One region of the Hominiventricola filiformis genome, then DNA from elsewhere that is predicted to be linked to it. Evidence: riboswitches for the same ligand, from Rfam matches in the RefSeq annotation. Region 1 holds a riboswitch; each other region holds the start of a gene.

Region 1 (3,303 bases):
TATACCACCTATGAAAATCCGCAGATCACGGCAGTCAGCATGCATGCAGAGGATCTTGAAGGAATGGAAGTGGTCAGTTATCCTATGTTGCAGAAGACAGAGATCCGGTATCAGAATTAAGAAATCTTAAGTGGACAAATACCTCCTGTGTAGTAAAATGAGGATACCAAAATGAAGGTAATTTCATGAAGGAGGATCTTATGAAAAAGAAAATTGCGATTTTATGTGTATTGATGCTTGGAATGTCCATGCTGGCAGCATGTGGAAACAATACAGATCAGACAGCGCAGGATACAGAAAATCCGGAAGACAGTGAGGAAATCATCGGAGAGGAAGATGCTCCGCTGGAGACGATCTCGGATGATGGTATGACGGAAGCCTACGAAGGGATTATCGACGACTATCGGTCACTGGTAGAGGAACAGTGGGATTATGACCAGATCTATGAGCATAATTACAGTAATCTGGCCACTATGGTGTCAGTAGGTTATACGTTATACGATCTTGATCAGGACGGACAGCTGGAATTACTGATTGGTGAAACAGATACGGAAGAACCGGTGAACCGGATGATTCTGGATGCTTATACTATGGACGGAGATGCGGCAAAGCAGCTGTTTACCAGTCGGGAGAGAAACCGATATTATCTGGTGGAAGATGAGGCAGGTGCTGTGATCATTGCCAATGAAGGTTCCAACGGTGCAGCAAGTTCCGGATGGCTGTACTATATCGTAGAAAACGGAGAGCTTTCTATTCAGCAGTCGGTTATTTATGACGCAGGAGCAGATGAGCAGAATCCATGGTTTACTTCCGTGGATGATGACTGGGATGTGAGCAATGATACGCCGACGGATGAAGAGACCGCGCAGGCAATGATTGATTCTTATATGGAGCAGTATGCCGTCCTTGACTGGACCCCGCTTATGGACGCTATCGGTACTCCGGCTACGGTGGATTCCAATGTGACGAAGTTGGAAGCAAACACACCGGTGGAGATTGACGGCCAGGAATTTACACTGCAAGTATCAGAGCCGGATGCAGATAATGCGGATATTGTGAGTGTGACGGCTCAGTATGGTTCTGACAGTGTGGAGGTAGACCCGGAGACATTGCGGGCAGGGGATACCTATGCATTGAATCTGAATAATACTTACTATGTACTGACAGAGACCTATACGTACAATGACTGGGCAGTTACATATCTGATCAAACTGGAGGATGGAAAACTTTCTGTCACCAGTGTGGATGGAAGTATCGAAAAGGTTCCTTCCAATCCGGCAGACGGCATTGAGATTACGTCCAAAGTAGATGTACTGGGGACTTATGGTGGAACCAAAACTTACCATATTTCCAATGACCAATTGACTCCGAACGGGGACATGTATCTTTTTAACCATGCTTCTGATGTGAAACTGACCGTGAAAGGTTCCATTTTCTGCAGACTGGAAGGCTCCAATGCTACATTAAAAGCAGGAGATGTGATTACTCCGACCAGTTACTCTGAAGACGGTACCTTTGGCTTTGAACTGGAGGACGGAACGGCAGGAAACCTGATCGTAGACCTGAATGCAGACGGTATTTATGCAGGCACCATTGGAGGTGTATCGGAGAGCGATCTTTTTGAAGAGCTGCCTTATGCAGGATAAGAAAAATGAATAGGGCTTGCATTTCCTACTGTACAGGGGTAAAATAGACAGCAGAAAGAGAACAGGGGAGCTTGTGTGACAGGCTGAGAGGAAGGAATGACCTTCGACCCTTTAACCTGATACGGATAATGCCGTCGTAGGAAGTCATCGAATATGATTTTACAGGAGGCACCGATACAGGAGCCTCCTTTTTTGTCAGTAAAAAGTCAGGTGTTGGTCATCAGGTTTCCCTTGTTTGAGCAAAAGAGGAGTGAATGAATATGCAGAAAAATGTAACTAAAAAAATGGCACTGACTGCCATGCTGGCCTGTCTGGCCTTCGTCCTGAACACCTTTGTCTATTTCCCGGCCATGGCACCGTTCCAGCACTGCGTGGATGTCATTGCAGCGGTTCTGGTGGGACCCTGGTATGGATTTGCGGCAGCCCTTTTATGCGGCATTATGAGAATGTTGTCCGGCCGTACCATTCAGGCAGTTACCGGAGCAATCTATGGACCGATTCTGGGAGGCCTGATTTACAAGAAGACAAAAAATATTTATCTGGTATGGATTGGAGAAGTCATCGGAACCGGATTTTTCGGAGCCATGTCTTCTTATCCGTTGATGAAGATGTTTTACGGACTGGATGCCCAGTCCCCGTTTTACTATATTCCGTTCTATACCCCGTCTGCAGTGGTAGGAGCAGCTATGGGTGTGGCAATCCTGGTGATCTTAAAGAAAACGGCTGTGCTTGGACGGATGCAGAATGAGCTGGCGTAAGGAGACAAACGTTTTATGAACAAGTATGCAGAGGCATTACATCTGGTGCGGGAAAAGGAACCGCTGGTGCAGTGCATTACCAATTTTGTGACGGTCAATGACTGTGCAAATATCATTTTGGCAGCAGGCGGCTCTCCGTCTATGGCGCATGACGTCCGGGAGGCGGCAGAGGCAGCCAGAAATGCCCGGGCACTGGTCTGCAATATGGGAGCCATTGAAGATGCCCCGTCCATGATTCTGGCCGGAAAAGAGATGAACAAGCTTGGTCGTCCGGTTGTTCTGGATCCGGTAGCAGCAGGCGGAACGAGCCTTCGAAGAGAAGTGGCAGCAGAATTGTTAAAAGAAGTGAAGTTCAGCTCCATTCGTGGAAATGCGTCAGAGATCCGTTATCTGGCAGGACAGCAGACCGCCGGAAGTGGTGTGGATGTAAGCGCGCTTGATAAGATTACGGAAGAGAATCTCAAAGAAGCAGCAGAGATGGTGCGGGCACTTGCGGAACGCACGGGAAGTGTCATTGCTGTTTCAGGAAAGCTGGATCTGGTATCCGATGGGAAAGAAACGGCAGTCCTCAGAAATGGATGTGCAACTATGGCGCGGATTACGGGCAGCGGCTGTATGCTGACTTCCATGATCGGCGCATTTTGTGGAGCCATGCCGGAAGACTGCTTTACGGCAACAGTGGCAGCCATGAGCGTGATGGGAATCAGCGGAGAGGTGGCAGAGGCACGCCGTATCAAAAACGGAACAGGCAATGCTACATTCCGGACAGATTTGATTGATGCTGTATTTAATATGACAGAAGAACAATTGGTGGAGGGAATGCAATATGAAATACTCTAAAGAAGAGATCCGGAAATCCATGCTGCTTTATGCAGTAACCGACCGGATGTGGTTAAAGG
Region 2 (3,303 bases), on a different contig from region 1:
GTCTGACACATAACCGGATACCCATTCTCCATAAAACGGATGTTTGTCTGCTTCCGGGTGCTCAGCTACAATCTGGCGGGCAATTGCCTCATAACTCAATGCGCAGGAAAGAATGGAAGCTGCTACTTCTGCCTGACCTTCTTCATAAGCTACACGGAGCATATAGGAGGTATAAGACAGATTATCAAGGGCCTGCTTCGTATGTTCTGCCTCTTCCGGCGTGATGCCAAGGCGTGCCATGTAGCTTCTGTGAATATCCATCTCTCCATCTAAAATAGCATGGGTGGAATTTGCAAAGCGTTTCATAAACTCCATGTCCTTCGCCTTTGCAACGCCAATAGCAAATACTTTCGTATAATCAAGAAGATAGAGATAGTCCTGTATCATATAATATTTGAATTTTTCTTTATCCAGAGTTCCGTCGGCAATCCCCTGTACAAACGGGTGCTGATGGTATTCTGCCCAGATAGATTCTGTGTCTTTTAAAAGACGTTCTGTAACGGTCATGCCTTTTCCTCCGCAAATCCTTTTCCACGAAAATCAAATCCGTGATCCATGGGGCCGGAACCCTGTCCAAGATCAAGCATGGCTGCCAGAGCGCCGGAGATATAAGCTTTTGCGCGCTCCACTGCGGTGTCCAGATCATAGCCTTTTGCCAGATTGGAGGCAATAGCGCTGGACAGCGTACATCCGGTACCATGGGTATTCGGGTTGTCGATCCGTTTACCATTGAACCATTTATAATCGCCGTTCCGGTACAGAAGGTCGTTGGCATCATTTAACTGATGTCCACCCTTGCAGAGTACGGCACAGTGATAGGTCTCACTGATATATTTTGCTGCTGCAATCATGTCATCCGCGGTCTTTACTTCCATTCCGGAGAGAACTTCCGTCTCCGGAATATTCGGAGTCAAAACCGTCGCCATGGGCAGTAAAAGCTCTTTTAATGCGCCAATGGCGTCCTCGCTGATGAGTCTTGATCCGCTGGTTGCCACCATAACCGGGTCCACTACGATTTTTTCTGCTTCATACTGTTTCAGTTTCTTTGCGATGGACTCGATCAGTCCCACAGAAGAAACCATTCCGATCTTCACTGCGTCCGGACGAATATCCGTAAATACGCTATCAATCTGCTGTTCCAGGAATTCCGGGGTTACCTCGAAAATCCCCTGGACGCCGGTGGTGTTCTGTGCTGTCAGAGCCGTAATTGCAGTCATGGCATATACCCCATTTGCAATCATGGTCTTTAAGTCAGCCTGGATACCGGCGCCTCCGCTGGAATCACTTCCGGCGATTGTTAATGCTGTCTTCATAAAAATTCTCCTTTCAGGCATCAATAACTTTTGTTAGGCGATGCAAGGTGGTGCCCCCAATGTACCGCCGCAGGTAAATAAAAAAAGTGGAAATACCAACGTACTTCCACTTTTCTATCTTTTCACAGTTACTTCCTACGTTGGCATGATCCAAATCAGGTATACGGGTCCTGACGGTATCAGTCAGATCTCAGCCCACTTCCGCAGGCTCCCCGGTACTTATTTTCTATTCACTTTGCTTTCTTACTATACGACAATGAAGTGAGGATGTCAAGTTTTCTTCTTATACAGTCACATTAATATATATATGAAAGCTTTTGGCTTTCCAGATACAGAAGCATCCAGTAAGGATTGATGGCCAGCTCGCCACTTTCCGCAGCCGGAAGATAGATCCCCAGATGAAGATGCACCGGGAATTGCCCCGTCGTCCCTTCCGGTCCATATCCAGTGTCACCCATATATCCCAGCACATCTCCTGCCTTCACCGGATCTCCCCTTTTCCAACCTTTGATATACGAATGAAAATGTGCATAGTAATAATAATTGCCACTTATAGATCGGATTCCAATCCGCCAGCCTCCCTTTTCCAGCCATCCCACCTGTTCAATGGTTCCATCTGTCATGCTCACAATGGGAAAATAGCCGCTTTTATCAGGGTCGGCCATCAGGTCAATTCCTTCGTGTTTTCGTTTGCCGCCGTAGTTTCGTTCCGCCTGCCAGGTATTTTGGAAGGAGACAGATACATTTGGGGACAAGGCAGAATCCGGTACCGGAAAATAGATAAGCTCTTCCCAGACAGACTCGATCTGTCTCTGATATTGCTCCAGAAGGCTCTCTGTGGTCTTGGAAAGGTTTCCTGCCTGCCGGTCTATAAGATTTTCGATCCATTCTTTTTCAGACTGAATCAGGCAGCAGAGGAACAAAATGGCAATCAGATAGCAGGCATGTTGTCTGGAAATGCGCATAAATTACGGTCAACTCCATAAAATGTACAAAATCAGTTTATTATATGGGACGTACGTGAAAAAAATACTGTCAGTGATTCTGCCTCTTGGCTTTTGTATTCTTCTGTTTACTCATCCGGTTCTGGCAGCAGAAGGCTGTACAGCAGGACTTACGCTCTGGTATCAGGCAGTTCTGCCCTCACTGCTTCCGTTTATGATTGTATCCGGCCTACTGATCCATACAGGCCTCTTTCACTTCCTGAACAGCTTCTATGCACCTTTGTTTCAACGACTGTTCCGGATCTCCGAGGAGGGCTGTTATGCTGTCCTGATGGGTTTTCTGTGTGGATTTCCAATGGGTGCCAAGACAACCGCTGATCTGGTACGACAAGGACATCTTACACGGGAGGAAGGCACTTATCTTCTTGGATTTTGCAACAATGTAAGTCCGGCTTTTTTTATGAACTATATCTGTATGTATGCGCTTGGATATCATCAGATTCCATGGAAAATTGTACTGCTATTCTATGCTCTTCCGGTTTGCTACGGGATACTGACAAGACCATTTTATCATTTTCCTTACGACCGGAATATATGTACAAAAAAACAGGCCCCCATGCAGCGGCTTACATTTCCGATGCTGGATGCCTGTATTATGGACAGTTTCGCAACCATTACCCGGCTTGGCGGATATATTATTCTGTTTTCGGTCTGTAGTCGGATGCTGCAGCTTATTTCTGCCTCATCTGCAGTGCGGCTGCCGCTGGAGTCCATTCTGGAAATCAGCTGTGGCATACAGGCAGTCTGCAGTTTCTTTTCCGGAGCATTGTCCGTCCGTCTGGCAGCAGTCTGTTCCTGCGCTTCTTTTGGTGGATTATGTATTTTTGCGCAGACAAAAAGTGTCCTCTGTCATGCCGGAATCAGAATACGGTCATTTACTGTTGGTCGTCTGTTTCTGGCTCTTCTGTCGTTTCTTCTGTTTCTTCTTTTACAGAAGCTGTCTCCGGTGCCAGTTCCTGGCGGTTACTGATGATAGTGTCATAGAA
Region 3 (3,303 bases), on a different contig from region 1:
ACGTAATATGTCTGGATATTATGCTGCAAATAAGGAAGAAGCACTGAAAAAGGCACTGGAGCTGATTCCAGAAGGCAGTAAAATTGCCATGGGTGGATGTATGAGTGCACACGAAATCGGATTGATCAAAGCTCTGGAAGAAGGCAATTATCATTATTTGGATCGTGCAAAGATGGAGCCAAGAGAAGGTCTTATGGCTGCTTATGATGCAGATGTATTTCTTTCCAGTGCCAATGCCATGACCAGTGATGGTATTCTGGTGAATATCGATGGAAATGCCAACCGCGTATCCTGTATCGCGCAGGGACCGAGGAAAGTCGTTTTCATTGTTGGCATGAATAAAGTCTGTGATAACCTTGACAGTGCCATGAAACGTGCCAGAAATGTGGCAGCACCGGCAAACACACAAAGATTTGACATCAAAACTCCGTGTAAGGAAAAAGGAAAATGTTTTGACTGCAAATCTCCGGATACGATCTGCTGTCAATTCCTGATTACCAGATATTCCAGACATACCGATCGCATTCATGTGATTCTGGTAAATGATACGTTGGGATTCTAAGGATAGGAGAGAAATATTAGATGGAGAAATCAACTGTTTATTTTACGGATTTCCGGTGTCCGGTAGGCACCAGCCAGCTGGATAAGCTGAAAAAGCTCTGTATCGCAGCCGGAATCAAAGACATTGACATGGATGGAAAGTTTGTAGCAATCAAGATGCACTTCGGTGAGCTTGGAAATATGGCGTTCCTTCGCCCGAACTATGCGAAGGTAGTGGCTGATCTCTGCAAAGAGCAGGGGGGAATGCCGTTTCTGACAGACTGCAATACTCTGTATCCGGGAAGCAGAAAAAATGCACTGGAGCATTTGGACTGTGCAAACCTTAACGGCTTTAACACCATTACGACGGGATGTCAGATTATCATTGGAGACGGACTTCGCGGAACCGATGAAGTAGAAGTCCCGGTTGTGAACGGGGAATACTGCAAAACAGCCCTCATTGGACATGCAATCATGGATGCGGACATTTTCATCAGTCTGAGTCATTTCAAAGGACATGAGACAACCGGATTTGGCGGAGCCCTTAAAAATATTGGTATGGGCTGTGGAAGCCGTGCCGGAAAAATGCAGCAGCACGCAAGCGGAAAACCGGCAATCAACGAAGAAGTCTGTCGTGGCTGCCGCCGCTGTGCAAAAGAATGCGGCAGTGATGCAATTACCTATGTCAACAAAAAAGCAGTGATTGATTATGATAAATGTAAAGGCTGCGGCCGTTGTATCGGAGCCTGCAGTTACGATGCAGTCTACAATCCGAATAGCAGTGCAAATGAGCTTCTCGACCGTAAAATGGCTGAGTATGCACAGGCTGTCTGTCATGGCCGTCCGCATTTCCATATTGCACTGGTGCAGGATATCAGTCCTAACTGTGACTGCCATGGCGAGAACGATGCCCCGATCCTTCCGGATATCGGAATGTTCGCAAGCTTCGATCCAGTGGCACTGGATCAGGCATGTGCGGATGCCTGCCTGAAAGCAACCCCGATTGAAAACAGCCAGCTGGGCGAGCATCTGGCAGAGCCGGGATGGCATTGTCACCACGATCATTTCAAAGACTCCAACCCGAATATTGAGTGGAAAGCAACCCTCGATCAGGCAGAGAAGATCGGCCTTGGAACGAGAGCTTATGAGTTGAAGAGAATTAAATAAACACAAGATTCTGATCTTGTAGTGAGGATAGGGAAGATTTCGGTGATTATGATTTGTTTGCAGCAGGTATTTCGAAAGAATTTACAAGATGTGGAAATCTCTTGCAAATCTCCTGAAACTTCTGTATAATATTTTTCAAATAGGGAGCTCAAATAAATGGGCTGAGAGTAGACTTGATTAGTCTTGACCTGGAACCTGATTTGGATAATGCCAACGTAGGGAAATACATGTCGCGAATGGATGGACGTATGTGCCGTTGCTCTCTGTTTTGTGTGAACTGGGGGCACCACTTTTCACAGAGTACTTACAGGCGCCGGATGACACTAAAAGTGTGTCATTCGGTGCCTTTTTTGTGTGCTTGGAGATTAAGGTGTTAAAACGTGAAAGGAGAAACAGGATGGTAAAAATCAATGGAGAAGAAAAGGAGATTGCCGGAAAGAATCTTCTGGAATTTTTAAAAGAGACCGGATTTGAGCCGGAACGGGTAGTGGTGGAACGGAATCTCATGATCATTCCAAAAGACAAGCTGGGCAATGTGACCATTCAGGATGAGGATGTCATTGAAGTTCTTAGGTTTGTAGGAGGAGGCTGAAAAAAAATGGGAGAACTCATTTCGCAGGAAGAACTGGACCGGGCCTTTGATGCCCGTTTTTCCAAAGAAATGCAGGTGAAGCTTCGCAGTGCCAAGGTAGCGATAGCGGGACTTGGCGGACTGGGATCAAATATTGCGGTGATGTTAGCAAGAAGCGGGATTGGAAAGCTTCTGCTGGTGGATTTTGATGTAGTGGATGTGACGAACCTGAACCGCCAGATGTATTTTATTCCGCAGCTTGGAAAACCAAAGGCAGAGGCACTGCCGGAGATTTTGCGTCAGATCAATCCCTATCTTACCTATGAATCTGTATGTGTGAAGGTGATACCGGAGAATGTAAAGGAACTGTTTTCAGATTATCCCATTGTCTGTGAGGCCTTTGATAAGCCGGATCAGAAGGCGATGCTTGTGAGGGAACTATTGACTCAGTGCCCGGAGACGACAGTGGTATCAGGAAACGGTATGGCAGGTTATGGAGATACCAATGAAATCCGCACGCAGCAGATGATGAGAAGGCTTTATGTGTGTGGGGATCAAAGTACGGATGTGGGCAATGGAATCGGACTGGTTGCACCGAGGGTGGCAGCTTGTGCTGCCCATGAAGCAAATAAAGTACTGCAGCTGATTATGCAGACTGAATGATAAAAAGAAAAGAGGAAGAAAGAAATGGAAGATAAATTTGTATTAGGTGGAAAAGAGTTTAAGAGCCGTTTTATCCTTGGTTCTGGAAAATATAATCTGAATTTGATTAAAGCGGCCGTAGAACAGGGCGGCGCAGAGATTATCACCCTTGCGCTGCGTCGGGCAAATACCCAGGAGAGTGAGAATATTCTGGATTTTATTCCGGAAGGAGTGACACTGCTTCCAAATACATCAGGAGCAAGAACAGCTGAGGAGGCTGTCCGGATCGCCAGACTGAGCAGAGCTATGGGATGTGGAGATTTTGTCAAAGTGGAGATCATGCGTGATGCGAAATATCTGTTTCCGGATAATTACGAAACAGT

What was found. A riboswitch is a leader RNA that binds a small molecule or an ion and turns the genes downstream of it on or off. The one in region 1 is predicted to bind thiamine pyrophosphate.
Region 2: another riboswitch for thiamine pyrophosphate. It lies ahead of thiD (bifunctional hydroxymethylpyrimidine kinase/phosphomethylpyrimidine kinase); the one in region 1 lies ahead of thiW (energy coupling factor transporter S component ThiW).
Region 3: another riboswitch for thiamine pyrophosphate. It lies ahead of thiS (sulfur carrier protein ThiS); the one in region 1 lies ahead of thiW (energy coupling factor transporter S component ThiW).

Annotation. Positions count from the first base shown of each region.
Region 1 covers NZ_JAJEPS010000001.1:137,816-141,118, reverse strand. Annotated here, with positions in the region: gene bsh (choloylglycine hydrolase) at 1-120, shown strand, start outside; gene LKD36_RS00680 (hypothetical protein) at 201-1,646, shown strand; TPP riboswitch at 1,700-1,806, shown strand; gene thiW (energy coupling factor transporter S component ThiW) at 1,907-2,404, shown strand; gene thiM (hydroxyethylthiazole kinase) at 2,420-3,244, shown strand; gene thiE (thiamine phosphate synthase) at 3,231-3,303, shown strand, end outside.
Region 2 covers NZ_JAJEPS010000006.1:54,648-57,950, forward strand. Annotated here, with positions in the region: gene tenA (thiaminase II) at 1-507, opposite strand, end outside; gene thiD (bifunctional hydroxymethylpyrimidine kinase/phosphomethylpyrimidine kinase) at 504-1,313, opposite strand; TPP riboswitch at 1,429-1,538, opposite strand; gene LKD36_RS07810 (M23 family metallopeptidase) at 1,610-2,278, opposite strand; gene LKD36_RS07815 (nucleoside recognition domain-containing protein) at 2,334-3,287, shown strand; gene LKD36_RS07820 (ATP synthase subunit B family protein) at 3,193-3,303, opposite strand, start outside.
Region 3 covers NZ_JAJEPS010000028.1:6,739-10,041, forward strand. Annotated here, with positions in the region: gene LKD36_RS16295 (lactate utilization protein) at 1-562, shown strand, start outside; gene LKD36_RS16300 (DUF362 domain-containing protein) at 583-1,707, shown strand; TPP riboswitch at 1,838-1,946, shown strand; gene thiS (sulfur carrier protein ThiS) at 2,105-2,299, shown strand; gene thiF (sulfur carrier protein ThiS adenylyltransferase ThiF) at 2,306-2,941, shown strand; gene LKD36_RS16315 (thiazole synthase) at 2,966-3,303, shown strand, end outside.